3 regions of the Tumebacillus lipolyticus genome follow, and region 2 is predicted to be linked to each of the others. Evidence: predicted binding sites of a transcription regulator. Region 2 holds the regulator's gene; each other region holds the start of a gene.
What was found. The regulator LexA, encoded in region 2, represses DNA repair genes until DNA is damaged. The targets are predictions, from matches to a motif close to CGAACATATGTTCG.
Positions count from the first base shown of each region.

Region 1 (10,171 bases), 1.0 Mb from region 2:
AGAGTTGCGCGGCATCAGTTTGTTTCGCGATCTGTCAGACGAGTTTTTGCAGCTGATCTATAGCATCGCGCAGCTGAAGCGGGTCAAGCGTGGGGAGATCCTCTTTTTTGAGGGCGATCCATATGTGGCGATGTATGTGGTGCGCACAGGAAAGGTGAGGCTGACCAAAACGACGCCAGAAGGGCGAGAGATCATCCTGTATATCCGCCAAGGCGGTGAGCCGATCGGGGCTGCGATGCTGTTTTTGGATCAGCCCTATCCGGCGACAGCGCAGGCGATCGAAGCGGCTGAGATCTGGATGATCCCGCACGGGGAGCTGGAAGCGCTCGTTCGGGAAAATCCGGACCTGTCGATCGCGATCATCCGCCTGCTGGGAGAGCGTCTGCTGCAGACGCAAGCGCAGATGCGCGATCTGGCCCTGCAGGATAAATGGGGCGCGTTGATCTCCACGCTGCTCAGGCTCTATGAGGAGTATGGAAGGCAGACGCCGCATGGAGTTGTGCTCGATCTCGCGCTGTCGCATCAGGAGTTGGCCAAGATGATCGGATCGACGAGAGAAGGGGTCAACCGGATGATGAGCCAGCTGAAAAAAGCGGGGATTCTCGACGTCTCGCGGGGACAGATCACGATCTATCTGGTCGAAGAGTTGAAGTCGTTTCTCAAAGATTCTTGAGCGGTCCGTCCGATGGCGGACGCTCTTTTTTTCTGCGCTGACAGACCAGCCCAATTTTCTCGGAACAAGGACACATGGCGGGCAGGCGCATATACTGCCAGTGACATACGACTAAGGAGGTCGACCGGATTGAAGGTTTACACCGTCCAAAAGGGAGACTCCCTATGGAAAATTTCAAAAAAGTTTGGAGTTACTCTCGATGAGTTGATCGCTGCGAACAAGCAGATTGCCAACCCCGATCAGATCGATGTCGGCACGCTGGTCACGATCCCCGATCATGCGATGGGGTCGGGCGGAGCGGTTTCTGGCAACGCGATGACAGGGAATGAGGAAGCGAGCACGAGCATCGCGATCCAACCGCCTAGCCCGTCTGTTCAAACTCATGGTACTCCAGCATCCGTAGGTGACACGCCGCTTCCTGCCGCACCATCCCAACCGAGCGTTTCCGCACCTGCCTATCCCTCTGTTCCGAAATGGGGAGGGCTGTGGAAATATGTGGTTAAACATGGCGATAGCATGTTCAAAATCGCCAAGCAAGTGGGGGTAACTCTTGACCAGTTAAAAGCTGCGAATCCACAAGTTTCCAATCCTGATGCGATCTACTCCGGTCAAGTTCTCAATATCCCGTCCGCGGGACTAAAGCCCAAGCACAGCAACCCCGGACATTCTGCTCCGATGAGCAAAGAACAGCTCACCGCTCCGATGAGCAAGGAGCAGTTCACCGCTCCGATGAGCAAGGAGCAGCTCACCGCTCCGTTCGCAGGTCAGCCGATGATGCCGAAGGAAATTTTGACTCTACCTAAGGAGATGACGCCTGTGGAAAAACCGATGATCACCGCCCCGGTGGTAGTTCCACCGCAACCGGCTCCGATCTCTCCGATCGAGATGAACATTCAGTACGCTCCGCATATGAACTATGCGCCGCATGAAGAGAATGTGCAGGTGCAACAGGTGCAGATGCCACAGCCGGCTCATCACTATCCGATGATGATGTACATCCCGGTCTCGTACAAGAAGAAAAAGCATAAGTGCAAAAAGCATCACAAGTGCTGCCGTCCGAAAAAGCATTGCAAATGCGGTCACATGCACATGCACCATGTGCACCCGATGTACCACCCGCATCATGAATTGGTGCTGCAACAGCACATGAATGTGATGCATGGCGGTGGGATGGGGATGATGCCGAAGACGTTCTATCGCGAGGAAGATTGATGTCAGGAGATGGGGGGCCCGTCCGGCTTCCCTTTTTTCTTGCGATGGGAGGGAATGCCTTGGGACGCTGCTGACAGAAGGATTGCTGCCAGAACTGGAACGGGCATACGGCCTTTCATTTTCACACGGAGTCAAACTTCGGACCGTGACGGGGATTCATACGAGCGGTGGGGCGATGATTCTCAAGCGCTATCAAGGCGAAGGGATGAAACGACGGCTCGATGCGCTCGGCCAAGCGCTCGATGCGGTCATCTGCGCGGGTGTCGAGATCGCCCCCTTTTTAAAGACGAGAGCGAACAGCACCTATTTCGAACATCGAGGCTCGCTGTGGACGCTGCAGCCGTGGCTTCGCGGCAGACATGTGTCGCTGCAGGGCGGCAAGGAGCGCTTGGCGGCCGCCGAAGCGCTGGCCGAGCTGCACCGCGTGTCGATCACGAAACAGGTGGAACGGCCGTCTTTGCTGCGCGTGCCTTCGCTTTCCGATAAGTATCGCCACCGCTTGGAGCGGGCGCGGGCAGCCTCGTTGCGCGCGACCTCGTTGCGCGATCTGTGGCGCCCTTTTGAAGAGCGGGCGCTGCAGGCGGTCAGCGACTTGGCAGAACCGAGTCTGCAGGCGTTGGAGCGAGATCGAAGGCGAGGCGTGCTCTGTCATCGCGATCCGGCCCCGCACAATTTTATCTGGCAGGGCGGATCGGCTGCCATCATCGACTTTGATCTCGCGGGGACAGACGTTCGGGTGCACGACCTCTATCAGATGATCAATCATGCGCTCTATGTGAACGGATATGAGCCGGGATTGATCGAAGAGATCGTCGAGCGGTATGACCGCAGGATGCCGCTTTGTCAAGACAATCGACGCGTGTTGGATGTCCTGATGAACTATCCTTCGCTCGTGGTTCGCGAATGGTACGAGTTTGGCAAGAGCGGCGACAAAAAGGCGCTGTTCACTCGCCTGCGCTGGGCGGCCGCTCAGGAGGAGAGACGGCTTGCCAAGCTTCGATAGACAGATCGTGCCTCGACGGCAGACCCAAGCGATCGCGCAGAAGATCGCTTGGGTCTGTTTATTTTTTGCTAAAGCGACCTTGTCGATTTCAGGTCGATTCTCGCAAAGGCGCAAAGCTGCTAAAGTTTGATATGAAAAAATTGCCGTGCTGCTGTTTTGTTAATTGAACAGCTGGATTCACCGATAAATTCACCGAATCCCCTAAATGCTTTATCAAGATGATCAATGGATCTCTGCTGTAGCTCTATCTCTTCTTGCTGATCTGTGGTTTGACAGGAAAAAGTCACCGTGTTACTGTATTAGATGTCTAATACAGTAACACGGTTTTTCAACATGGAGGACGCGATGGAATTTAATCAAAAGGAACCGATCTATACCCAAATTATTGCAGACATCAAATTGAAGTTCATCAATGGCACCTATAAATTAGGCCAAGAGATCCCTTCACGACGCGAGCTTGCCAAACAGCTGGGGGTCAATCCAAATACCATTCAACGGGCGTATCGGGAGATGGAGGAGATGAGGTTGATCGTCACTGCGAGAGGGCAGGGGAGCTTTATGACGAGCGATGTGGAACTGCTCGAATCCTTGCGGGAAGAAGCGTTGCATCATGCTGTTAGCCAAAGTATCGAAACGCTGCGATCGTTCGGCAAATCGGATCGCGAAATCTTAGCGGCGATGAAAAAGTATCTGGAAAGGGGAGCGTCAAGATGATCAAAGTCGAGCAAGCTGCAAAAATGTTCGGAAGCAAGATCGCCTTAGATGATCTATCATTTTCTGTCGAGGCCGGACAGATCGTCGGGCTGGTAGGAGCGAACGGCGCTGGGAAATCGACGATGCTGAAAGCGATGGCTGGACTTTTGCATTTGGATCGTGGAAAGATCACCATCGACGGGAAATCACCCTGTCGTTCGACGAGAGAGCGGCTCGCTTTTCTCCCCGATCTCGATGCTTGGTACCCTTGGATGAAACTATCTGACATCATGCGCTATATGCAAGATCTTTATCCAGATTGGGATGGGAAAAAGGCGGATCATCTGCTCGATTATTTACACTTGAAGCGAGATTCGTTGATCAAAGTGGCTTCGAAAGGCACGAGGGCCAAGATCAAATTACTTTTGGTTTTGAGCAGACAAGCGAAATATTTGCTTTTAGATGAGCCGTTTTCCGGAATTGATCCTTTTGCGAGAGAGCAGATCGCCCATGCGATCATGGAAGATTTTTTAGAAGAAGAGCAAACGATCCTGATCGCGACGCATGAAGTGTCAGAAGTGGAAGCCCTGCTCGATGAAATTTTGTTTTTAGACGATGGAAAGCTCTTGCTCAAAGGAAATGTGGAGACTTTAAAACTGGCGGAAAGCAAGTCATTGCTCGAAATCTTGAAAGAGGTGTATCATCATGCTCGCCTTTAGACGTTTAGTAAAAACAGACTTGCGAAATCGCAGAAATACGATCTTCGTCACGCTGGGAACGATCGTGCTCCTAAACGCAGTGCTTGCTCTTCTGCCTGCTCTCTTCAACATTCCGCAAGATGGGCTCCAGTTTGTGCTGTCTCTGAATATCGCCGTTTTTGTTGCTGTGCTGCTCATTCCTTTGCTGAACTGCTTCTCAGTGTGGCGGGAAGAATGGAAACATCGCACGATCTATCATCTGTTGTCGCTCCCCGTATCGCGAGCCCAACTGCTGCTCGCCAAATACATCTCGATCTTCGTGGAGGCGCTGCTGATCGCTGCGATCATGCTGATCGGTTTGAGCATTCAAAACTGGTTGAGTGAAGGGCTGCTGTTTCGTGCCGAACCGCTGATCGCTTTCAATTGGTCGAACATTCTGTTTGTCGGAGGGTTGCTTCTCTTCACCACCTGTCTGATCTTTTTATGTTTCTTCAGTTCATTGCTCGGGAAATGCTTCAAACGGTACTCGCTCTTGATGACATTTTTTATCTTTCTTGTCGGGTTGACCGCATCGATCTTGGCGTTGTCCAATCTGCTGATCTCTCTGCTCTTGATCTTGGTGTGCCTGCTGCTATTTTGGGGAAGCTTGGGCTCATTTCTCGGGAAATACTTCCGCAAGCATTCTCTGTTGATGACATTTTTCATCTTCCTTGTCGGGTTGTTCGCATCGATCTTAGCTCTTTCTAGCAATCTGACATCTCTTGTCATCCTGCTGCTGTGCCTCCTGTTCTTCGGGGGGAGCTTGTATCTATTGGAAAGAAGAGTAGGGGTGGAGTGAGTCTGGATCGATCATCTCAAGAAACAAAAAACGCCAGAGAATCTAGGGCATGTCCCCGAAGATTCCCTGGCGTTTTCTTTCATTTGATGCTGTCGCGCAACACTTTCACGCTGGAAAACCTGCGCGGTCATCCTGTCTATCACACGTTGGTGACCTGGTCTGAGTCGTCGCTGATATTCTCCTCTTCGATCGATGCGATCATCGTCAACCCAAAACCGAGAGCCCCTACTAACAGAACTAAAGCGATCACCTCAGCAACCAAGACACCATCGCCCCTTTCAAAAGTCGCTTCACTTATATAGACGGATGAAGCGGATCAAAAGTTTCAACTTCATTAGAAAATATTTGAAAAAAAGGAGATCCAAATCTTGGTGCAAAATGAGAGGATCGAGAGAAAGAAAATAGATGCAAAAACATTATGTCTACCTGATACTGCCATAGCTTTCTGCATGGTTCTATGTTAAAAAGGAAATGTATGTTCGGCATCGAATACATTCCTACCGAACTTAGAAGGAGGAATTGCCAGCATGCGGATACTTGGAATCGACCCCGGATACGGGAGAACCGGGTTCGGAGTGGTCGATCTGATCGGCAACCGATTAAAACCTGTGGAGTACGGATGTGTGGAGACGAAACCGAACACGCCGATTCCCGATCGGCTGGTCGAAATATATGGCGCGATTCGCGAGATCATCAGCAGGCATCAGCCGGATCAGCTGGCGATCGAACAGATTTTTTTCGCCAAGAGTGTGACAACTGCGCTCGATGTGGCACAAGCGCGCGGGGTGGTGTTGCTCGCCGCTCGCGAAGCAGGGCTTGCAGTCGCCGAATATACCCCGATGCAAGTCAAACAATCTGTCGTCGGATACGGCAAGGCGGAGAAGAAGCAGATTCAAGAGATGGTCCGCATGTTGCTCGGGCTCGCCAAACCTCCCAAGCCTGATGATGCGGCAGATGCGTTGGCGGTGGCGATCACCCATGCGCACACAGCTCCGCTGAAAAGCATTGTGGAAAGGAAGATGGGGCATTGATCGCATTTGTGGAAGGAACGATCGCGATTGCGGAACTCGATCATCTCGTCGTCGATGTGAACGGAGTCGGCTATCGGGTGTTTGTGACAGGAACGACAGCGTTTCAGTTGAAAGAAGGGGAGAAACATCGCCTGTTCACCTACCATCATGTTCGGGAAGACGCTCACCTTTTATACGGGTTTCGCACGAGAGAAGAGCGCGAACTGTTCACAAGGCTCAACCAGGTGAACGGGATTGGGCCGAAAGTAGCACTGGCGATTCTCGGCGCGGGCACTCCCGACCAGCTGATCTTTGCCATTCGCGCAGAGGATGTCAACTACCTGACCAAGCTGCCAGGGATCGGCAAGAAGACGGCACAGCGATTGATCCTAGATCTCAAGGAGAAACTGGACGATCTAGCAGGACTTTTGCAAGTTGCGCCGCTTGCCGATCATCAGGCGCTCGCCAAGGCGACTGCTCCAAAAGGCCTGGGCGTCGAGTTGCATGAAGCGTTGAGAAGTCTTGGCTATACTGAAAAAGAAGCGCATGAGGCTGTCCGCAGCCTTGCGGATGAGATTACTGAAGGTGCTCCTCTCGAAAGCCTGATTAAGCTCGCTCTGAAGCAAATGATGCGCCAATAAGGAGAGAGATTTCGTGGAAGATCGGTTCGTGACCTCGCAGCCACTGCACGAAGATGGCGATCAGGAAACACTGCGCCCGCGTTATTTGCACGAGATGATCGGGCAACGCAAAGTGCGTGACAACATGAAAGTATATATTGAAGCGGCGAAGATGCGCAGGGAAGCGCTCGATCATGTGCTGTTGTATGGCCCCCCCGGCCTCGGCAAGACGACGCTATCCAACATCATCGCCAACGAGATGGGCGTCCATGTCCGCGTGACCTCTGGACCTGCGATCGAACGACCGGGCGACTTGGCTGCGCTTTTGACCAATCTCCAGGAAGGCGATGTGCTCTTTATCGATGAGATTCATCGCTTGAACAGAAGCGTCGAGGAAGTGCTCTACCCGGCGATGGAGGATTTCGCCCTTGATATCATCATCGGCAAAGGGCCGGCAGCGCGCTCTGTGCGCCTCGATCTGCCGCCATTTACTCTCGTCGGAGCCACCACCCGCGCGGGGATGCTCTCGCTTCCACTGCGCGATCGGTTTGGCGTCGTCTGCCACCTCGAATATTATGATGAATCTGACTTGCAAAAAATCATCTCGCGCACAGCGGAGATTCTGGGCGTGCCGATCGTGCCGGATGGTGCGGCGGAGCTGGCGAAGCGATCGCGAGGAACTCCGCGGATCGCCAACAGACTGCTCAAGCGAGTGCGCGACTTTGCGATGGTGCGAGGCGACGGAGTGATCACAGCAGAGTTGGCCGATCATGCGCTCCGGCTCATTCAGGTGGACAGCAAAGGGCTTGATGAGGTCGATCACAAGCTGTTGCTGACGATCATCGAGAAGTTTGGCGGCGGACCGGTCGGGCTGGACACGATCTCCGCTACGATCGGCGAGGAATCGGATACGATCGAAGATCTATATGAGCCATACCTGCTGCAGATCGGGTTTATTCAACGTACACCTAGAGGCAGAATCGTCTCGCCACACGGGTATCACCATTTTGGACTGAGCTATCCGGAGTGACGATTCCACAACAGATTTGTTGAAGTTTCTTTCGATGCCCTCAAAAGCAACAAGGTGTACGAATCCTATAACAAGCGAGGTGGAATGGGTGGGGATTTTACCGTTCCGACGCAAAAAATCGGAGGAGACATCAGATCTCAATCAGTTGTTGATGAAGGCACGCGACGGGAATGAAGAGGCAAGGAACCAATTGCTGCGGGAGTACATTCCTTTTGTAGCAAAAAGCGCCTCCCAAGCGACGGGACGGTATATTCGCCGTGGACAGGATGATGAGTTCAGCATTGCGCTTGCCGCATTTAATGAGGCGATCGAACGTTTCGACTTGGATCGTGGCACCAGTTTTCTCAGCTTTGCTGACACGGTGATCAAACGGCGTTTGATCGACTATTTTCGCTCGAAGCAGGCCAAGCATCGCGATGTGCCGTTTTCCGACTTTGAAGTGCAGGATGAAGAGGAGAACGTGATCAACTATGTCGAGGTGCAAAAGTCTGTCGAAGAACACCAAAGATCGATCGAGAGCGAGGCCAGACGAGACGAAATCCTCAAGTTTGCCCAACTGTTGATGGAGTTTGATATCTCGATGGAAGAGCTGGTCGATCTGTCGCCCAAGCATCAGGACGCTCGTGAGAACGCGATGGAGGTCGCCAAGGTGATCGCCTCGCAACAGGAGTTTTGCGACTACCTGATGACGAAGAAATCGCTGCCGCTCAAATCATTGATGAAACATGTCAGAGTCAGCCGCAAGACGATCGAGCGACAGCGAAAGTATATCATCGCCGTCTCGATCATTCTGATCGGCGAATTTGATATGTTGCAAGACTACATCGTGTAGATGTAGTTCGTACGGTTTTACGTAAGGGGGGCCGTTGATGCAGAGGAAAGGGATTGTCATGCAAGTGGCAGGCGATCTGGTCATCGTGATGACGAAGGATCGCCAGTTTTTAAAAATTCCGTGGGCGGACGGGATGGTCGTGGGGCAGGAGATCGATGTTCCGGAAGCGGTGGTGAACCGAAGTGCGAGCGCTCGCAACCTGACGCCGCTCCCCTGGTACAAGCGAACTTGGAACACGGCTTGGAAGCGTACGGGCGTGATCGCCGCAACCGTATTGCTCGCTGCGAGCGTTTGGACGAGCACCGCGCTCTTTTCGGAGCCAACCGCATATGCGTATGTGACGGTTGACATCAATCCGAGCATTGAACTTTCGATTGACAATCACAGACGGGTGGTCGCAGCAGTTCCGTTGAACGATGAGGCGAAGGAGATTCTCGAAGGGCAGACGCTCAAGAGCATGGCGGTTGAAGATGCGGTTGGGAAGCTGGCCGAAATCGCTCGCTCGCGAGGATACCTCAAGGAGAAGACGGAAGTGATCATCACTGCATCTCCGGCGGTGGCAGATGATTTGCTGACTGAAGATCTCAACTTGAACAAGGTGGAGAGCGAGCTGGTCGCACATGTGGAATCGATCATGAAGAGCGCTGGCGACCAGGTGGAGGTAGGCGGCATCGTCGTCTCCAAAGATGTGCGCGAATCCGCACAGAGCGCAGGCCTGTCTGCAGGCAAATATGCGCTCTACTTGGCAGCGATGCAAAGCGGGATTCAGGTCGATCTTGAAGAGATGAAAAACAAGTCGATCAGCAAGTTGGTCGATCAGCGCGGTCAAAAGCTTGGCGAGGTGTTGCGCGACCTCAAGGGCGGCAAGCAACTGGACGACTGGAACCGCCAAGTGAAAGACAAGGCGAAAGGGACGTCACAGGGAGTGCCGAACGTCGTTCCGAGCAATGTGAACAACCGCCAGCAGGAGCAAAAAAGTTCGAAGCAGAACGGCAAGCAAGAGTGGCAGGTTGGCAAACAGCAGGAGTGGAAGAACAGCAACAAGAACAATCTGGAAAAAGGCGATCAGAAGCAACAGCGTGAAAAGGATTGGAAGACACAGTCCCCTCAGCCGAAGAAGTGGGATGGCAGAGCGGGCGAGTGGAAGCAAGGAACGTCACGCAATCAGGGTGGGAACGACAAGAAGAGCAAGGTTGACCCGCCCAATAATCAAGATCGCAAGAACAACGACCAAAAAGAGCAGAGGCGTTAGTTTTTGCTTGTGGTCAAGACAAACCCCGAAGCGTTCGCTTCGGGGTTTTGTCTCGTCATTCGTTATAGCTGACGATCATCATCGTGAGCTCTTTGGTCAGGTCGATATCGTAGGGGCTGTCCAAGCGACGGCCATATTCGTCGCTGAGCAGACGAACGACCGGGCGCTGCGGGTATTCGGGGTTGAGGCTGACCACGACGGCCGTCTCATCTGTGTTGAGCTTGACCGTCATGCCGATCGGGTAGACGGCGACGTTTTTCGCAAACAGGCGCACCAATGACAGGTCGAACAGCCCGGTGCCGCCGCCCAA
Region 1 is NZ_JBHUIO010000002.1:1,355,740-1,365,910, reverse strand. Features, by position in the region: gene ACFSOY_RS04980 (Crp/Fnr family transcriptional regulator) at 1-673, shown strand, start outside; gene ACFSOY_RS04975 (LysM peptidoglycan-binding domain-containing protein) at 803-1,885, shown strand; gene ACFSOY_RS04970 (phosphotransferase) at 2,031-2,888, shown strand; gene ACFSOY_RS04965 (GntR family transcriptional regulator) at 3,234-3,602, shown strand; gene ACFSOY_RS04960 (ABC transporter ATP-binding protein) at 3,599-4,300, shown strand; gene ACFSOY_RS04955 (ABC transporter permease) at 4,287-5,117, shown strand; gene ruvC (crossover junction endodeoxyribonuclease RuvC) at 5,645-6,148, shown strand; gene ruvA (Holliday junction branch migration protein RuvA) at 6,145-6,768, shown strand; gene ruvB (Holliday junction branch migration DNA helicase RuvB) at 6,782-7,777, shown strand; gene sigI (RNA polymerase sigma factor SigI) at 7,866-8,609, shown strand; gene ACFSOY_RS04930 (anti-sigma factor domain-containing protein) at 8,647-9,861, shown strand; gene ACFSOY_RS04925 (HD-GYP domain-containing protein) at 9,917-10,171, opposite strand, start outside.
Region 1: the regulator LexA is predicted to act here: its motif matches at 5,586-5,599, upstream of ruvC (crossover junction endodeoxyribonuclease RuvC).

Region 2 (10,171 bases):
AAACAGCTTCGGCGCTTGCTCAACTTCGTACGTATAATCGTTGATCGGATAGTGATCCCAGACCAGAGGCTTGCGGCCGAGCAGCTGTGCCGCTTTATCCGCGTCGGCAGCTTCAATTTTTTTGGAGAGGATCTCCGGGCCTGTCCAGATCACTTCGATCGATCCTTCCAACTGCTCCCTCAAAGTCACCCAATAGCTGTTCTCCTTGACGCCATAATATTGGGTCGGCATAAACCACAGCTGAAAGTTCGAATCTTTTTTCCGAACCTCCTCAAGAAGCGAGTTCGCAAGCGTCACATGAGCTTGCGCATAATTGGTGCCATAGGTCCCGCGATCTTTGTCTGACAACCCCCCCTGCGCCTGGTCGAATGACAGCAGGATCGTGTCCACGCCAAGCTTTCGCAACTGCTCCGTCTTGGCGAACAACTTCTGTTGATCTTCTTCCGATGAATAATTGATCGCCTTGCTCTTCATCTCCGCCGAATTGGAACTGCTCTGGCTGGAAAGCGAGAGCCCTGGCGAGATCGAATAGACAAATCTCAAACCGCTCTCCTTGGCTTTCTGAATCAGTTCCTTTAGCTTGGACGCCTGCTCCTCCGGATAAGGCAGAGCCCAGTCAACACGTTGAAACGGATCATTTGCTGGCGCGTATACGTATGTATTGTAGCGGTTGCTTGACATGAACTCAAACATGGACAGACGCTGTTCGTGCGTCCAAGATGCCCCGTAAGTTCCTCCTTCGATGACCCCACGGATGGCGAAAGACGCAGAGGCTTGCTGTTTCTCCTGCTGCTGTTTCAACTGGTCTGCCGAATTCGCCGCAGGAGAAGTGACGGCGGTCGCTTCGCCTTTTTTCTCGTCGTATCGCTGCGTGAGATACCAAGCGCCGCTCGTTCCCAACAACGCGACGAGGACTCCGGTCCAGACAATCGCTCTTTTGTTCACCCTTCTCCCCCATTCCTACACTCTTTTACTGCTTCCTTTACTACCTTAGCAAGAATAAGAAAAAAGCACCACCCAAAAAAGCGAATGGCGCCCGTTTTTTTCAGATTTTTTCGCTTATTACCAATTCTGAGTGAACATAAAAAATCTTATGACAACCAAAACCTCAAATTGACTGTCATTTGGTCTGAAATTTCAGACTTATGATGCGCTATCGTAATTGTGTCTCCACTTGACGATCCACCCATCATGTACCGCTTCAGGCTCGCCTGTTTCGTAGCCGAGAGCTTTTAAGATACATGTATATTTTTCCACTTGGTCCAGCTTGGGCATCGTCATGCTCACCTGCCAGTTCGCCATATCCACCCTCGATCGCCTCCTTCGCGTTCGATCCAAGAAATACCGCCTTGCTCGTCCTTTCGATCTATGGTTCGAGTCAAATTCTCGATCATTCACCATATTGTGCAGGGAATCGATGAGATATCGAATTCGGCCCTCCTCTCGCTCTCACAGTTTCAGCAACGATTCCTTCCTTTATATAGACGAGCATTCCCCGCATTTGGTTACAGATTTTACAAAAAAAAGACCTCCGCTCAAGAGGTCTTGGGGCGATCGATCAGAATCGATGCGTGATCGATCATATTTCTATGTACTTCCAGCGAAAGTCGCTCAACATTGTGAGCTCGGGATGCTTTCATCGTAGATCGAAAATCCTTCGCTCTCCTCATAATCGATCACAAGATCCTGTACGAGTGTCGCCGTCTTCGCGCCAAACAGGAACAAAATGCCCGACTCCATCACTTGCGTATCTCTGTGTGTTGGCTCATCCAGAGCCAATTTATAGGTAGGACCGCCTCAGCCCGGCAACACATAGATGCGCACGCCCAACTGCTCGCCATCCTTTTCGGCCAGCATTTCCTTCATCCGCTCCACCGCAACGTCGCTCACATCGATGATCATTTTGTTCTCACCTCACTTTGAGTGTAGCACAATCTCACCGCAAGATCAGCTTCCTGCCTTGCCCGAACCTCGCTCCTCAGGAAGACGAAAAGACCACCGCAAGCGGTGGATCCGCTCACGGTGGTCGGTGTGGTGCCTTACAGCTTCTCGATCACCTTGTCGATCAAGCCGTACTCTTGCGCTTCCTGGGCTGACAGCCAGTAGTCGCGATCCATGTCGGACGCCACTTTGTCATATGGCTTGCCGGAGCGCTCAGCAAGGACGGTGGTCAACAGCTTTTTCGTGCGCAGCATGCGTTCCATTTGAATCTCCATGTCGGACGCTTGCCCCTGTGCTCCACCGAGCGGCTGGTGGATCATGATCTCTGCGTTCGGCAGTGCGATCCGCTTGCCATCTGCGCCTGCTGCCAGCAAGACAGCTCCCATCGAGGCTGCCATGCCGAGGCAGATCGTCGATACATCAGGTTTGATGTATTGCATCGTGTCATAGATCGCCATGCCGGCAGACGTCGAACCGCCCGGTGTATTGATGTAGAGATGAATGTCTTTGTCCGGATCATCAGCCGCGAGGAACAGCAACTGTGCGATAATCGAGTTGGCCACGTTATCGTTAATCTCGGTACCTAAGAAGATGATGCGATCTTTTAACATCCGTGAGTAGATGTCATAGGAACGCTCTCCCATGCTGGTTTGTTCCACGACGTACGGAACTAGATTCATCAGTATGTACCTCCCTGTCGATGCGCGAAACTATGTAGCAAGGCTTTGCAGCACAACCATTTATCTGGAAAAACGACCTGACAGGTTGCCCCGTCGCATTTCCCTGTTCACCTCGCGCTTTTGCAATACTTTGCGCATCGTAAAAATATAGTAGTACGTTCTTCAATCTTTGTCAAAATGAGACTGCTGTGCCGATCGATCCGTTCAGAAGCTCAAGCCTCCATCGACAGACAGCACCGCACCATTGATGAAGCTCGCCTCATCTGATGCCAAAAACAGATAGGCGTTGGCAATATCTCGCGGTTGACCGAGCCTGCGCAACGGCGTCTGCTCCTTCATCAGCTGCAAGACCTTTTCCGGCACCTTTTCGGTCATCGCCGTCGCAACAAATCCCGGGGCGACCGCGTTGACCCGCACACCTTTTGGCCCGAGCTCTTTCGCCCACGTTTTGGTCATCCCGATCACGCCCGCTTTCGTCGCCGCATAGTTGGTCTGGCCGACGTTCCCGTACAGAGCGACGACAGACGCCGCGTTTAGAATCACGCCTTCCCCTTGGGCGATCATCACCCCTGCCACCGCTTGCGTGCAGAGAAAGACGCCGGTCAGGTTGATCCCGATCACCCGTTCCCACTGTGCTTGTTCCATCTTGACCAGCCAACCATCGCGCGTGATGCCCGCGTTGTTCACCAGAATGTCGACGCGGCCGAAAGCTTCGACTGTGCGCGTAACGAGCTGGTTCACATCGTCTGCAGCCGATACGTCCGCTTTTACAAAATGCGCCTGTGCACCGAGCGCTCGAACCTCTTCGACTGTCGAGGTTCCGCTGTGCTCATCAAAGTCGGCAATGATCAGCTTCGCACCGTTTTTGGCGAACAGCAGCGCCGTCTCTTTTCCGATCCCGTTTGCCCCGCCGGTGATGATCGCAGTCTTATCGGCTAACCGCATCTGCCACTCCCCCTTGCATTTATATGTTGATGCTTTGATTATAGCACGACCTTCTCACATGCGCGGAAACTGTCCGAACGCTCGCCAGCATTGAGAAAATAAGAACTTACGTTTGTATCTATTACCAACCTGTGGTATAATTCTTTCAACAATCAATCTGCGAACATATTTTCTCATTCTGATAACCTACTCATACCCTGTAGTCGAGGAGTGTATTTGACATGATAAAGCTATCGAAGCGTCAGCAAGAGATCATGGAGTTCATCAAGAGAGAAGTAAAAGACAAAGGGTACCCACCGTCCGTTCGCGAGATTGGCGAAGCGGTCGGTCTCGCTTCCAGTTCTACCGTGCACGGCCATCTGGCACGCTTGGAACAGAAGGGGCTGATTCGCCGCGACCCGACCAAGCCACGAGCGATCGAAGTGCTCGACTTGGATCAGTCGACCGACTCTCGCTTTGAATATTCGACTGTGATGGCGCCGATCGTCGGCCGCGTGACCGCAGGCACGCCGATCACCGCGATCGAAAATGTCGAGGATTATTTCCCGCTGCCGACCCGTTTTGTCGGTGACAACAACGTCTTCCTGCTAAACGTTGTCGGAGAGTCGATGATCGATGCGGGCATCTATGATGGCGATCTCGTGATCGTCCGCCAACAGGCGACCGCCCTGAACGGCGAGATCGTCGTAGCGATGACCGAAGATGACGAAGCGACCGTCAAGCGGTTTTATCGAGAAGCTGATCATATCCGCCTGCAACCGGAGAATCCGACCATGGAAGCGATGCGCTATGCAAACGTTTCCATCCTCGGCAAAGTGATCGGCGTTTTCAGAGAGATCATGTGATTGAACGATAAAAAGCCCCGTCCATCGGACGGGGCTTTTGCTGTTTAGTATGTGGTCAGGTACTGCGTGCGCTCCCATTCGTGAACGGTCGTGCGGAACATATCCCACTCGATTTGCTTCGCTTCCACAAAGTTCGCGATCACGTGCTCGCCGAGCGCTTTGACGATCACCTCGTCAGCCAACAGCTCATCGATCGCCTCTTTCAGCGAGGAAGGCAAGGAGTGAATGCCAGCTTCGAGACGCTCTTCTTCGTTCATCACGTAGATATTGCGGTTCACTGGGTCTGTCAGCTGCAGTTCGCGGCGGATGCCATCCAGACCTGATTGCAGCATCGCAGCCAACGCGAGGTACGGGTTGCACGCCGGATCTGGGTTGCGCACCTCGATGCGGGTGGAAAGACCGCGCGATGCCGGAATGCGAACGAGCGGCGAACGGTTTTTCGCAGACCATGCGATGTAGCAAGGCGCTTCATAGCCAGGAACCAGACGTTTGAACGAGTTGACCGTCGGGTTGGTGATCGCAGTAAAGCCGCGAGCATGCAACAGCACGCCAGCCAGGAAATGTTTTGCCGTCTGAGACAAGCCCAGCTCATCCTTGTCGTCGAAGAACGTGTTCACTTTGCCGTTGAACAGGGACAGGTGGCAGTGCATGCCCGAGCCGCTGATGCCAAAGATCGGCTTCGGCATGAACGTCGCGTGCAGGCCGTGCTTGCGAGCGATCGTTTTCACCACCAGCTTGAAGGTCATGATGTTATCTGCTGCGGTGACAGCATCTGTGTATTTGAAGTCGATCTCATGTTGGCCAACAGCGACTTCATGGTGAGAAGCTTCGATCTCAAAGCCCATCTCTTCCAGCGTCAGCACGATCTCACGGCGGCAGTTTTCACCGAGGTCGACCGGTGCGAGGTCAAAGTATCCGCCTTGGTCGTTCACCTCAGTCGTGATGTTTCCTTGCTCGTCAAGCTTGAACAGGAAAAACTCCGGTTCCGGACCTACGTTCATCGTGTCGAAGCCCATCGCTTTTGCCTCTTCCAGCGCGCGCTTCAAGGTGGAGCGCGGGTCGCCTGGGAACGGGGTGCCGTCCGGCATGTAGATGTCGCAGATCAGGCGGGCTACCTTGTAGCCTTTCTCTGTCTCCCACGGGAAGATCAACCAGGTGTTCAGGTCCGGATACAGGTACATATCGGACTCTTCGATGCGAACGAAGCCATCGATGGAGGAACCGTCAAACATCATCTTGTTGTCCAGCGCTTTGTCAAGCTGAGACACCGGAATCTCTACATTCTTGATGACGCCAAGCAGATCGGTGAATTGCAGGCGGATATACCGCACGTTCTCTTCTTTCGCCATGCGTTTGATGTCTTCTGTGCTGTAGTTCATTTCTGGTTCTCCTCCTTAGGCTCCACCCTCATAGGAATGAATGCTCTATATTGTTTTAGTGGAAAAACCGCGACAGATCGCCAGCATTAAACGGGTTGTGCCCCTGCATGCCCGGACGACGCAGCATTTCCTGTTTCAACCTTTCGCGAAGCTCGCGATCGGTCAGATCGCGTTTCGCATCTTGAGCCACTCTCTCCGCCTGTTCTTTCTTTGTATCAGGCAGGAGGCTTGAAGCGGTCTTGGCAGGCCCAAGCACCGTCTTGATCCCTGCAATATTCAGCCCTTGGTCGATCAGCCGCTTGACTTCGAGCAAGCGTTCCACGTCATTAAAGGAAAACAATCGTTGATTTCCTTCTGTGCGCGCCGGCTGTACCAAGTTATGTTGCTCATAGTAGCGAATTTGCCGGGCAGTGAGATCGGTTAGCTTCTGGACGATGCCAATCGGAAAAAGGGCGAGATTGCGTCTGAGTTCATCGTTCATTCACATCAACGCCTCTCCTGTGATAGCCATATTATATGCCGTGTCAAGGATAGGTGTCAACGCATGTAAGGAAATCTGACATAGATTTTTTTCTGGCTCACCGGCCAACAGCAAAAGACCATACTCAAAGCGACTGACGTCACTTTTAACATGGTCTTTTCTGATGTTCCGTATGACAACTGTTACAGCAGTCCTTTCTCTTTCAGCGCTGCAACTGCAGAAAGCACAGCCACTTTCGCATGCGCATAGGTCAGACCGCCCTGCAGATAGCCGATGTACGGCTCGCGAATCGGTCCATCGGCAGACAGTTCGATCGACGAGCCCTGAATGAACGCTCCTGCCGCCATGATCACCTCATCCGCGTAGCCGGGCATCGCCCACGGTTCCGGCTTGACATGCGAATCGACCGGGGCTGCCGCTTGGATCGATTGGCAAAACGAGATCAACCTCTCCCGCGTGCCGAGCTGAACCGCTTGGATGATGTCTGTGCGCGGCGCTGTGGAGGCTGGATGTGTGACCAATCCGAGCTCTTCGAATAGCGCAGCAGCAAAGACGGCACCTTTCACCGCTTCCCCGACCACGTTGGGTGCCAAAAAGAACCCCTGGAACATCGTGCGGTTGGTTCCGAGCATCGCGCCCTGCTCCGCTCCGATGCCAGGCGCCGTCAGACGGCAGGCAGCGCGGTGCACCAGATCGGCGCGTCCAGCTACATACCCACCGCTGTGCGCCAAGCCGCCGCCAGGATTTTTAATCAGCGAACCGACGATCAGGTCTACGCCCACTTCTGTCGGTTCACGCCGCTCCGTAAATTCGCCGTAGCAATTGTCGACGAAGACGATCACATCCGGCTTGATCCCTTTGACGAAGCGCACCATCTCCCCGATCTGCTCGACCGAAAAGGAGGAGCGCCACGAGTAGCCCGCCGAGCGCTGAATGCCGATCATCTTCGTGTTCGGTTTGATCCGCTTTGCAGCGAGTTCGTAGTCGACCTGATCGCCTTTTAGCGGCACCGAGTCGAAGGAGATACCATACTCTTTCAACGACCCCTCCCCCGACTCTCCGCGGACGCCGATCACCTCTTCCAACGTGTCATACGGCTTGCCTGTCAGGTAGAGCAACTCATCGCCTGGGCGCAAAACACCATAGAGCGCCAGCGCGATCGCATGCGTTCCCGAGACGATGTGTGGGCGAACCAATGCAGATTCTGCTCCGAACGCTTTCGCATAGACGCGCTCAAGCACTTCTCGACCTGCGTCGTTATGGCCGTACCCGGTCGAAGAGGCAAAATGAAAATCGCTCACCCGCTCCTCTTGAAACGCTTGGAGCATCTTCGCTTGGTTGTAGACGACCGTATCGTCGATCAGAGCAAACTGTTCGGAAATCTTCTTTTCAATCTTGGCGGTGAGCTGAAGCCAAGTCGGATTTTGTAAGAGTTGCAACAAGGACAAAGCACGTCTCTCCCATCTCTAAAACGTCCTTTTCACTATACCATAAAAAATCGGTGCAGATCTCCTAGCGACTGAACGGTTCCACTCGCTCTCAACGCACCACTTTCGATCACCATCACATCGGCTGTCCCCAGTAGATCGATCTGTTCAATCTGGTGTGTGCTGATGATCACGACCGAATGTTGCGACAACCGTTGCAGCAGATGGCGAAAGTAGAGCATCTCTTCTAGGTCTAGATGTTCGAACGGCTCATCCAAGATGCAGATCGGAGGGTCGTGAATCACCGCTTGAATAAGTCCGACCTTTTGCAATTCACCCCCGGATAGATGGCGGAGTTTTTTCTTGCGCAGAGAATGCAAGCGAGTGCCTGTGATCATCTCTTCGACTCGACTTCTCACCCGCGAAGGGGGGATACCTTTATGGATTGCCGTATTTTTTATGAATTGTTCAACCGTCATTTGCGGATAGCCGGTGAACTCTTGAGGCAAATAGCCGATCAATCTGCGCACCTCTTCGATTGATAAAACTTTCCGATGCCTTCCCAACTGTGGTTGTATGCTCGACTGAGTGAACAGAATCTCCCCGCAACTCGGCGGGATCACTGTGGTCAGCAATTTGAGCAACGAGCTTTTGCCAGCTCCATTGCGGCCGATCACAAAAGTGACCCCCGTCGTAAAGGTATGTTGAATCTGATCTAAGATCGTCATCGATCCGATGCTGTACCCAACGCTCTTTACCAGAATCCGCATGTTCAAACGCTCGTTCCCACCCATCGCTTTTTGTTGTAAAAGAGACTGAGCAACAGCAAGATGATCCCGAATGCTACCCATCTGGATTCAAGAAAATACAGATCACCAGGTGCTGAGAACAGGTCGAAGACTTTTAAATGTTCATGAAACAGCACCTCAATCGACCATACCAAGAGACAACAGCCGATCGCAGCTTTTGTAGACAACAAAGTGGCAATGACGAAACAGGTGACACCGAAAAATAGCATTGGAATCGACCATGACAACAAAAGTCCACCGATTGATGCGCTTTCTGAACCGATCAGCGATGCCAATGGTACAGAAACGATCATATGAAATCCGACCACGAGTACAAAGCGAGCACTCAATTGTTGCATCAGGGTGTAAGCGCTCAACTTTTCCAAGATTTCCATTCCCTCATTTTTTGGCCAAAAAGCATAGGAGACCGAAAGAATCATGATCAATGTTGTTAAACTTACCCATTTGATCAGCACGAAGATTGGAGGCTCAAGCGGCAGGTATGTGATGGTGCCGACTGTTGAAAGAGCCATCAGCAACGCTGTCAACAGCCAGCTGCGACCTCCATATACGTTCCACTGAGCAAGGAAGAGGTTGCACAACTTGCGCAGTGTCAGTCGCTCCCGATGATAGGCTTCTAGTTCAGCCCGCAATGCTGTCTGTTGCGGAGCTACACTTGCTTTTACGCTAGAAATAAGCTGTAAGCTCTGCTCCAAAGTCGGCACCGGAATCGTGAATCTTTCCATGCGTCCGCTCCAACTGCGCTCTAACTCTTCTAGTTCTTCCTCCAAAACCTCTTCCTCTTCAAGCTCAAAAAACGGATTTTGATCCTTCACCTTCTACCCACCTCCGCTCGTATGTCCTCTTCTCGCAAGATGCACTCCAATTTTTTTAACCCACGGCCGACTTGCGTCTTGATCGTATTGATCGGTAAATCGACGACTGAGGCAATCTCGCTATACTTCAAATCTTGATAGAAGCGCAGGTACAAAACGGTGCGATACATGATCGGCAGTTGATTCAACGCATCGATCATCCACTGACGTTCCACTTGTCTTTCGATTAGATTTGCAACCTGTGAAGTTTGTTCACGAGGCGGCGCTTGCAGCGACTCTTTTCGAAAAGAAGCCTTCTTCCAATAATCTTTGCAAGCGTTGGTTGCAATTTTATACAACCAAGGTTTAAACCTTTGCGGGACGATCCCCTGCTGCCCCTGTTGATAGATCGCAACAAACGTCTCCTGCACCAAGTCTTCCGCTACTTTCTCATCGAGCGTCAGCCGATAAAGGTACCCAAACAGCGGCTTGTGGTACCGAATGATGATCATGTCGAGCGCCGCATCGTTGCCTGACGCAAGTTCCAACATGTATTCTTCATCCTGCAAAGCGGGTCCCCCCTAGCGTTCCTTTCTTGCAAACCAAACGATCGTCGCTGTCCCGAGGAGCAAAGCAAGCAAGAGAAAGAAAAGTCGATTGTACAAAATCCAAGTGTCACTGCTGCTAGCAAGTTCATGATGGAAAGCAAAATACCTGACCCCAGTAAAGTGAAGAATCACTCCCGAAAAAGGCCCGAGCAAGCCTCTTGCCAAAGCAAAAAACAGCCAAAACATCAACCCGAGCAACAATCCACCCAGCGAGTGTTTCACAAGCACTGTTCCCAATCCCACGACTCCGGTACAGGCTAGA
Region 2 is NZ_JBHUIO010000002.1:339,489-349,659, forward strand. Features, by position in the region: gene ACFSOY_RS00955 (beta-N-acetylglucosaminidase domain-containing protein) at 1-945, opposite strand, end outside; gene ACFSOY_RS00960 (hypothetical protein) at 1,144-1,308, opposite strand; gene clpP (ATP-dependent Clp endopeptidase proteolytic subunit ClpP) at 2,040-2,621, opposite strand; gene fabG (3-oxoacyl-ACP reductase FabG) at 2,826-3,566, opposite strand; gene lexA (transcriptional repressor LexA) at 3,788-4,411, shown strand; gene glnA (type I glutamate--ammonia ligase) at 4,456-5,790, opposite strand; gene ACFSOY_RS00985 (MerR family transcriptional regulator) at 5,846-6,271, opposite strand; gene ACFSOY_RS00990 (methionine gamma-lyase family protein) at 6,454-7,719, opposite strand; gene ACFSOY_RS00995 (ATP-binding cassette domain-containing protein) at 7,755-8,468, opposite strand; gene ACFSOY_RS01000 (hypothetical protein) at 8,471-9,322, opposite strand; gene ACFSOY_RS01005 (RNA polymerase sigma factor) at 9,319-9,852, opposite strand; gene ACFSOY_RS01010 (hypothetical protein) at 9,883-10,171, opposite strand, start outside.

Region 3 (10,171 bases), on a different contig from region 2:
GTAGTCTGCCCCGTCCGTCCGCTTCACAATCAAAAAGGCCACCTGCAATCGCAGGTGACCTTGGTCGAACCGAGCAGCTTATGACCACCCTTTATAGGTGGCATGTTTTTGCAATGCCTCTACCACATCGTACGACACGTGTACCGATCCTAACTCACCGCGATGCTCCGCACCCGCTCCATGAAAATCGGAGCCGCCCGTCACCAACAGCCCGTGCTGGCTCGCCAGCTGTTCATAATGGTCGCGCTTCTCCAGCGGGTGGTCAGGATGATGCGCTTCCAGCCCGACCAATCCGAGCGGCACCAGCGTATCGAACAGATAGTCCTTGCCGACCAGCCCTGGGTGTGCGACAACTGGGCTGCCCCCAGCCTGCACGATCAGGCGCACCGCATCTTCCGGCGTCACTTTTAACCGCGGGACATAGCCGAGTTTTCCCGCACCTAAATACCGATCAAACGCTTCCGGAAGGTCTTGGACATACCCTTTGCGGATCAGAACGCGAGCGATATGCGGACGCCCGACCGCACCCTGCGCTTCGGCAAGCACTTCCTCTTTGGTGATTGCAATTCCGCCTTCTTGAAGGCGAGCGATCATCTTGTCGAGGCGATTCAGTCGATCCTCTCTCATTCGATCGGTCAGCGCGATCAATTCCTCATCGGTCGGATCATAATAATAGCCGAGCACATGCACTTCCTTTCCTTCGAACGTCGTGCTGAGCTCAATGCCTGGCACCACTTCAACGCCAAACTCCTTCCCGGCTGCGATCGCTTCCAGCAGACCATTTGTCGTATCATGATCGGTGATGGCGACAGCGCGTAGCCCATTTCTCTTGGCCAGCGCGACCAGTTCGCGCGGCGAGAACGTACCATCGCTTGCTGTTGTATGTGCATGAAGATCCGCTTTTTGCATGTCGATCTACTCCTTCAAGATACTGTCGATCACTCGCTTAAAGTTTCCGCCCATGATCTTCTTCATAACCGCTTCCCCATACGTTTTCAACAGGCGCTCCTGGAAGTTGGGGAGATCTCCACCGTGGCGCAAATCGGTCAGTGTGCGCTCAATGCCATCAAAATCAGAACCGATGCCGAGATGGTCTTCACCGCCCAGTTCGAGCACATGATCGACATGGCGCATCAGGTCGTCGATCGACACAGTGCCAACACCCACAAACATCGGCACAAAGGTGATGCCGACCAGACCGCCCGTCTTAAACAGAGCGCGCAGCTGATCATCTGTCAGGTTGCGCGGATGGTCGTGAATCTTTCTCGCGTTCGCATGTGAGGCGATCACCGGCGCTTGGGCGATCTCGATCAGGTCCCAAAAGCCTTTCTGACCGAGGTGAGCGACATCGACGATCATGCCCAGTCGATTCATCTCCCGCACCACTTCGCGCCCAAAGTCGGTCAGCCCGCGATCCACCCGTTCACCACAGCCGTCCGCGATGCAGTTGCCCTGATTCCACGTCATGCCCATCGCGCGCACTCCGAGCCGGTACATGGTGTGCAAGATTCTCAGATCGGACTGGATGCAATCGCCACCTTCGATCGATAACAGGCCCGATCGATATCCGGCAGCCATGTTTCGCTCCAGATCGCCTTTTTTCAAGACCGGTCGAATCTTTCCGCCGCCCACCACTTCCGCATTGAATTGTTCGATCATGCTCAGATGCATTTTCAGCTGTTCGGCTGGCGAATATTTCGGCTCAGCGAACAGCACAAAAAACTGCAGGTCGATGCCCGCTTGCACGATCCGGTCATAGTTCAGATGCAGGTTGCTCTTGTCTTCATAAAAACGCAACCCTTCCTTCTCCATACGATACAATATATCCGCATGACCATCGATGATTAACGTCTTCTCGTCGCTCATGTGCGTCATCCCCTTTTGCCTAGTGTAAGATGTGCTTCGCGTTCGAATATGAAAAAACCTGCTTATCGCGTAGATAAACAGGATGCAGATAAAGTTATGAGTAGCATATAAGTTCTCTCTTACCTCGGTTCGACAATCAGTTTGATTGCGGTTCGCTCTTCGCCATCAATGATGATATCAGTAAAAGCGGGGATGCAGATGAGGTCTACTCCGCTCGGTGCCACAAACCCCCGTGCAATCGCCACAGCCTTCACAGCCTGATTGAGTGCGCCCGCCCCGATCGCTTGAATCTCAGCATTGCCCCGCTCGCGAAGGACTCCTGCCAATGCTCCAGCTACAGAATTAGGGTTGGATTTTGCTGAAACTTTTAATACATCCACTTCAAGTACCTCCTTTAGAATGGATCGTTAGGTTAGGACACTTTATCTATATTCGCGCAGGGCAAAATAATTCCTTCTGAAAAACGTGAAATTTTCTCAAAATTCCACCATAGATCATTAAAGGAAGGTAGAAGTGTTGTTTTAATTTAATTTAAAAATCCATTTGTCTGCCACGGGCGATTTGGAGTGATCGAAATTCGTTCAATCGACACCGCGCGACCCCTACTGTCTGTTTCAATAAATACGCCATGCAGTTGTGCTTCTCCTTGCGGAACTTCAAATCGAGTCGGCATCTGCGACAAAAATTTCTGGATCACCCCGTCCTTGTGGAAACCGATGATCGAGTCGTATGGCCCACACATTCCCACGTCGGTCAAAAACGCTGTGCCGCCGGGGAGAATCCGCTCGTCTGCCGTCTGCACATGCGTGTGTGTGCCGATGACTGCCGACACCCGTCCGGACAGATAGGTCGCCAGCGCGACCTTCTCTGCTGTCGCCTCAGCGTGCATGTCGAGGAAGATATGAGCAGTCTGATCTCCGATCTCTGCCAAAATGCGATCTGCTGTGCGAAACGGATCATCATAATCGCCCATAAATGATCGCCCGAGCAAGTTGATGATCGCGATCTGTCCATCGCCCGCCCGACACAGCGTGTAGCCTTGACCAGGCGTCCCCTGCGGGTAGTTGGCCGGTCGGACGATCCGACGGTCTGTGCTGATCAACTGCATCGATTCCCTTTGGTCAAACGTGTGATTCCCCAGCGTGATGATGTCTACTTCCACGTCAAACAGCGATTCTGCCAGCCGTTCTGTGATCCCCCGCCCATTGGGCGCGATGTTTTCCCCGTTCGCAATCGTCAGGTCCGGTCGAAAATGGGTGATCAGTTTGGGCATCCACTGCTCCACCATCTGCTTGCCTGGATGACCGACAATATCTCCTAAAAACAAAATGCGCACAGCCTCTATCCTCCGATCTAGTTCAAACCAAGTTGACCGGTCGCAATGTCCCGTCCTACTTATTGTACACGAATACTTTCCCGCCATCACGATAGGCGATGATCGAATCTTCCTTTCGCAACGTTTCTTTCTCGCCTAAAATGCTGGCGATGATCTCCTCCTGTGCATCCAATTCTGCTTCCTGAAGCGGAAGCAGATCTTCGCCGACCATCCCACCATAATATTCTCTTACCAACTGCATATACAAGGAAAGCTCCGGCAGGTGCAGCGCTTCTACCTGCTGTTCATAGGTCAGAATCGTCACCCCGTCCAAAAACGAATGATCGATTTTCCCAAGCGTTGAGAATCCAGGATCCAGATCTCGACAGACAGCAAAATAGTCCGCGCAATATGCTGCGAACGTTCCACAGTTCTCCTTTGTCGATTCGCCTTTCAAAAGGACGGTCAGCGTGAGCATGCCGCTTTTCGAATTTAAACTGAGTGAGGAAAGCTCCGGATACCTGATCAGCATCGAGACCAACAAGTTCGTTCCTGGCGTTTCCTTCATTCGAAGCTTGGCCAAACGTATCAACACCTTCAATCTAAAATTCTACCTCAGTCCTATTCGCTTCCCTGCTACGATTTCCTTTAGGTAAATCTTGATCAAAAAAATAAAGTAGCCAAATGGCTACTTTATTTTGCGTATTCGACGGCTCGGGTCTCCCGGATGACCGTAACTTTGATTTGTCCAGGGTAATCGAGTTCATTCTCGATTCGTTTGGAAATCTCTCTTGCAACGCGTACCGATTCTGCGTCGTCAATCTGCTCAGGTTTGACAATGATCCGAACTTCACGTCCAGCCTGAATGGCATATGACTTTTCTACGCCGTCAAAAGACTCGGCGATCTCTTCCAATTTTTCAAGACGCTTGATGTAGATATCAAGCGTTTCACGACGCGCACCTGGACGTGCAGCAGACAATGCGTCAGCCGCTGCGACCAGCATCGAGATTGGCGAGGTAAACTCAATATCGCCATGATGCGCTCCAATTGCGTTGATCACAATCGGGTGTTCCTTGTACTTCTTCGCAAGTTCTACCCCGATTTCAACATGCGAGCCTTCCACCTCATGAGTGATCGCTTTGCCGATGTCATGGATCAAACCAGCTCGCTTCGCAAGTTGTACATCTAGCCCCAACTCTGCAGCCATCAGACCTGCGAGGTGGGAAACTTCAATCGAGTGTTTGAGAACGTTCTGACCGTAGCTTGTACGATACTTAAGACGGCCCAGAACTTTGATCAGATCGGGGTGAATTCCATGAACTCCCGTCTCGAAGGTCGCTTGCTCACCTTCTTCACGGATGCGCTCGTCGATCTCACGGCGAGCCTTTTCCACCATTTCCTCGATGCGGGCCGGGTGGATACGCCCGTCAGCAACCAACTTCTCTAATGCGACCCGTGCGATCTCTCGGCGTACTGGATCAAAACCGGAGAGAATGACAGCCTCTGGCGTGTCGTCGATGATCAGATCGATGCCTGTCAGCGTCTCCAGCGCACGGATGTTTCGGCCTTCCCGGCCGATGATGCGACCTTTCATCTCATCGTTCGGCAGTGCGACGACGGAGACGGTCGTTTCGGCGACATGGTCGGCAGCGCAACGCTGGATCGAGGTTGCGATGATTTCCTTCGCCTTCTTTTCAGCCTCTTCTTTCGCTTGCTGTTCAATCTCTTTCATCATGATTGCCGCTTCGTGACGGCACTCATTTTCCACATTGGTGAGGATCAATTGACGAGCATCTTCGCGGGTCAGACCAGAAATGCGCTCCAATTCTGCAACCTGTTCGCGAAGCAACGCTTCTGCTCGCTCTTTGGTCTCCTCGATCATACGTTCTTTATTCGATAAGACGTCCCCACGCTTTTCGATCGATTCTGTTTTGCGATCGAGCGTCTCCTCTTTTTGCAAAAGGCGGCGTTCGAGACGTTGAATCTCGTTACGGCGTTCACGGGTGTCCTTTTCAGCTTCGGAACGTAGCTTGTGTACTTCTTCTTTCGCCTCTAAAATTGCTTCCTTCTTCTTCGCCTCGGCTTCCTTCGCTGCAGTGTCCAGAATCTGTTCTGCACGCAATTCCGCAGCAGCTAACTTGCCCTCTGCGATGTTGCGGCGAATCAGATACCCTCCAACGAGACCTACGGCCAAGAAGATCACCGATAACAAGATCGGGAGTAAGGAATCCATGGTGGCGCCTCCTTGCTCAGTCAATATAGGATCTAAGCATGTCAGACGCAAACCCGGTATGCGAAGCTACTGTCAACTGAGACCGAATAAGCTGTTTATACGCAAGATTAATTCTATCCTCTGTGTCAATCATTGTCAAGATTGGCGAGGGATATGAAACGCTTTAGCGCTTCCTTGATCACAGTGGTGGTGAAGCCGCGCCGCGCCAGATATTGCGCCAGCTTTCTCCGCTCTTCGAATGAAATCTCAGCCGTATTTCGACCCCTTTTTTTCTGCAGCAGCCGCAGTGCGCCTTCCACTTCCAAGTCGTCATCGCAGATCTCCTCGATCGCTTCGGCGATCTGATCGGATGAGACCCCCTTCTGCTTCAGCTCCCAGCGCAGCATCATCTTGCCGCGCGGGCGACTCCGCATCCTGCTCTCGACCCACTGTCTGGCAAACTGATCGTCGTCCAGATATTTGTATTCGACCAGCCACTCCAAAGTCTGCCGCACCAACTCTGCGTCGAACAGCTCCTTGCCGGACAGATAGTCGTGCATCTCCTTTTGCGAGCGGTGCCGATAGGACAGATAGTTGACGGCGAGATCTTTCGCCTTGTAGAGCATCTCGTCCCGCCACATCGCCTGCAGCAGTTCGACCGTCACTTCCTGTCCCTTTTTCACGCGGTGCTGCAGCACCACTTCCCGACGCAATCCCATCAAAAATTGGTCGTCGACAAACAGGTTGAGACGATCTGGACTTGCCTTCTGCACAGAAAGGGCGGTCACATGACCGCCCCGAAATTCCGGTTGCCCTTGCTTTTTATCTTGCATCCAAATCGCCTTACAGTTCCAGATCGAGCAGATCGCCGTTCGCTTCCTGATCTGCGATCTCTTCTGCCGAAGCTTTGAACTCTTGAGCGACCGCTTTGCCCACTTGGTAGTGTTCGCGAATCTGCCCGTCGATCTTGTTGGCGATCTCAGGGTGGTCTTTCAAGAATTGCTTCGCATTCTCTCGACCTTGACCGAGGCGTTCGCCTTCGTAGGAGTACCAAGCGCCCGACTTGTTGACGATGTCGAGGTCTGTGCCCATGTCGACGAGCGTGCCCTCGCGGGAGATGCCCTCACCGAACATCAGATCGACCTCCGCTTGCTTGAACGGTGGCGCCACCTTGTTCTTGACCACCTTGATCTTGGTGCGGCTGCCGACCATGTCGTTGCCCTGCTTGAGCACTTCTGCGCGGCGCACTTCCAGACGCACCGTCGAGTAGAACTTGAGCGCCCGGCCGCCGGTGGTCGTCTCCGGATTGCCGAACATGACGCCGACCTTCTCACGAATCTGGTTGATGAAGATCGCGATCGTTTTCGACTTGTTGATCGCACCTGCGAGCTTGCGCAGCGCCTGCGACATCAATCTCGCCTGCAAACCGACATGAGAGTCACCCATCTCGCCTTCGATCTCAGCTTTCGGAACGAGCGCCGCGACCGAGTCGACGACGATGATGTCGACCGCACCGGAGCGCACGAGCGCCTCGGCGATCTCAAGCGCCTGCTCCCCCGTGTCCGGCTGAGCGATCAGCAGGTCGTCGATGTTGACACCGAGCTTTTGCGCGTAAACCGGATCGAGCGCATGCTCTGCGTCGATGAAAGCAGCTTGGCCGCCCATGCGTTGCACCTCTGCGACCGCATGCAGGGTGACGGTCGTCTTACCGGAGGACTCAGGGCCGTATACTTCGATGATTCGACCGCGCGGGAACCCGCCGACACCAAGTGCAATATCAACCGCCAAAGAGCCAGTAGAGACAGTTTCCACGTTGTAGCTGGAAGCTGCTTCCCCAAGTCGCATGACAGAACCTTTTCCGAACTGTTTCTCAATCTGGCGCAACGCCATATCCAAAGCAGCTTTACGATCGGTAGACAATGGTTACACTCCCCTTATTCTATTCCTCTCACAAATCTGATGATTCGTGGTTGATTCTCCAATCCCTGTTTTCATTGTACTGCATCTGCCGAGAAAAAGCAAACGTTTGTTCTCGTCGATTTCGAAAAAATCAGTCCCCGCTCGAACAGGGACTGATGAGTTCTGCTATCGTTTCACTCGCTCGCGCGGACGAGCCGGCTCAAGGTTGATTCGCGAGCCGTTCAACCGCGACTTGCGCAGCGCTTCAAAGACGAAAGGAGCAGACTCTTCCTGCACCTCGACGAACGTAAACTTCTCGAAGACGTCGATCTTGCCGATCGCCCCGCCTGGGATGCCCGCTTCTTCGGAGATCAGCTTGACCAGATCGCTCGGGCCGACCTTGGCGCTGCGACCGATGTTGATAAAGAAGCGCACCATGCCGGGCGCACCGCCCGTCTCGCCAAAGTTGTAATCGGCGTCCTGCGCCTCGAAGTCTTCCCCGCTCGCCAGCTTCAGCGCCGCAGCTGCCAGATCGAGCGGATCGAACTCATCGACCAGCCCTGAGAGGATCGCCCGATAGGAGGCCAGCTTCCCATCCTGAATCGTGCGCACCAAGCGATCGCGCCAGATCTCCGTCTGCCGCTCCGCCACGTCGGCGAGAGACGGCACCTCCTTGGAGACAAGCTTCGCCTTAGTCACCTTCTCGATCATCTTCAGCAGCTTGAACTCAGCAGGCGTGACCAGCGTGATCGCCAAGCCTCGCTTGCCTGCTCGTCCGGTGCGACCGATCCGATGCACATACGACTCCGGGTCTTGCGGGATGTCAAAGTTGATCACGTGCGTGACGTTTTCAACATCGATCCCCCTCGCTGCCACGTCTGTTGCGATCAGCAGTTGAATCTCCGTGTGTCTGAACTTGCGCATCACGCGATCGCGTTGCGCTTGCGACAGGTCGCCATGCAATCCATCGGCCAGATATCCCCGGCTGATCAGCGCGTCTGTCAGCTCATCCACCCCACGCTTGGTGCGGCAGAAGATGATGCCGAGCTCCACCTCTTCCGAATCGATGATGCGGGAGATGCTCTCAAGCTTCGTTCGCTCCAGCACCTTGTAATACACCTGCTCGATCAGCGGCACGGTCACCTCGCCGCGGTTGATCGTCACGTTCTCCGGCTCCTTCATGTAGCGCTTCGACAAGCTCTTGACCTCTGGCGGCATCGTCGCCGAGAAGAGCAGCGTCTGGCGATCGGCCGGCGTCGCCTTCAAGATCGCCTCGATGTCCTCGATAAAGCCCATGTCGAGCATCTCATCCGCCTCGTCGAGCACCAGCGTCTTCAGCTTGTCGAGCTTCAGCGTCCCCCGCCGCAGATGATCCAAGATCCGCCCTGGCGTGCCGATGACGATCTGCACGCCCTGCTGCAGCGCTCGAATCTGCGAGCCGATCGATTGCCCGCCGTAGATCGGCAGCGTGCGCGTGCGCTTGTACTTGGCGATCTTGCGGAGCTCGCCCGCCACCTGAATCGCCAGCTCCCGAGTCGGCGTCAAGATCAGCGCTTGCACATGCTTGCTAGCGCCCGCCATCTCAAGCAGCGGAATGCCGAACGCCGCCGTCTTGCCCGTTCCGGTCTGCGCTTGGCCGATCACGTCGCTTCCGGTGAGAACGACCGGAATGCATTGCGCTTGAATCGGAGATGGTTCTTCAAATCCCATGTCGCTGATCGCCTGTTGAATCTTTTTGTTCAGGTTCAGTTCAAGAAATGTTGTCATTTTCGTATGATCACCTTTCGTTCTGAAGACGTTGAATCAAGCTGTGCAGAGCCGTCTTGGCCGCTCGCAAGCGGATCTGCGTGCGATCCCCATGCTTCCAGCGGTGTTGATTGACCGTCGTCCCGTCCGGGCCTGCAACGGCGATGTAGACCAGACCGACCGGCTTCTCATCCGTGCCGCCACCCGGTCCTGCGATCCCCGTCACCGATATCGCCCAATCGGTTCCTGCCGCCTGGCGCGCTCCGTCCGCCATCTGTACAGCGCACTCGGCAGAGACCGCACCATGCGCGCTCAGCACCGCTTCTTCCACACCTAAGACACTCCGCTTCACGCTGTTGTGGTAGGTCACCAAACTGCCGTAAAAGAAATCGGAGCAACCTGACAGATCGGTGATCATCTTGCCGATCAAGCCGCCTGTGCAGCTTTCAGCAGCTGCGAGCGTCTGCCCCTGCGCGCGAAGCAGTTGGCCAACTTTTACTTCGAGCGACTCGTCATCGATGCCGTAGATGTACGGGCCGATGCGGTCGCGAATCGACTTCTCGATCGGCACGATCAACGCTTGCGCCTCCTGCTCGGAGGCGGCGCTCGCTGTCAGGCGAATCTTCACTTCCCCTTCCGATGCGTACGGCGCTACCGTCGGATTGCTCTGCGTGCGGATGATGTCAGCGATCCGCTCTTCCATCGCCGACTCGCCGATGCCAAACAGGCGTAAAAATCGCGAAGCGAAGACGACTTCATTCGCCCCCTGCAGTCGCTTTAAGATCGTCTGCACCTGCTCCTCATACATCGGGCGCATCTCTGTCGGCGGCCCGGGCAGCAGGAAGAGGTGTAACCCGTCATGCTCCAGATACATGCCAGGAGCGGTTCCTCGCGGGTTGTGCAGCACTGCTGCCCCCTCGATCACCATCGCCTGCTGCTTGTTGTTCTCCGGCATCTCAAGTCCACGATATGTATAAAAGCTTCGAATATATTCGACGATCTCGTCTGAAGTTCTCAAGCTTCTGCCAACAAACGAAGCGACCGCCTCTCGCGTCAGATCATCTTCTGTCGGACCCAGCCCACCGGTCAAAATCACCACGTTCGCTCCGCGGTCTTTCGCCGTTTGCAAAG
Region 3 is NZ_JBHUIO010000009.1:206,986-217,156, forward strand. Features, by position in the region: gene ACFSOY_RS14900 (PHP domain-containing protein) at 79-909, opposite strand; gene ACFSOY_RS14905 (dipeptidase) at 916-1,866, opposite strand; gene spoVS (stage V sporulation protein SpoVS) at 1,986-2,246, opposite strand; gene ACFSOY_RS14915 (TIGR00282 family metallophosphoesterase) at 2,393-3,202, opposite strand; gene ACFSOY_RS14920 (hypothetical protein) at 3,258-3,764, opposite strand; gene rny (ribonuclease Y) at 3,875-5,416, opposite strand; gene ACFSOY_RS14930 (regulatory protein RecX) at 5,542-6,228, opposite strand; gene recA (recombinase RecA) at 6,239-7,285, opposite strand; gene ACFSOY_RS14940 (DEAD/DEAH box helicase) at 7,481-9,061, opposite strand; gene ACFSOY_RS14945 (competence/damage-inducible protein A) at 9,072-10,171, opposite strand, start outside.
Region 3: the regulator LexA is predicted to act here: its motif matches at 7,415-7,428, upstream of recA (recombinase RecA).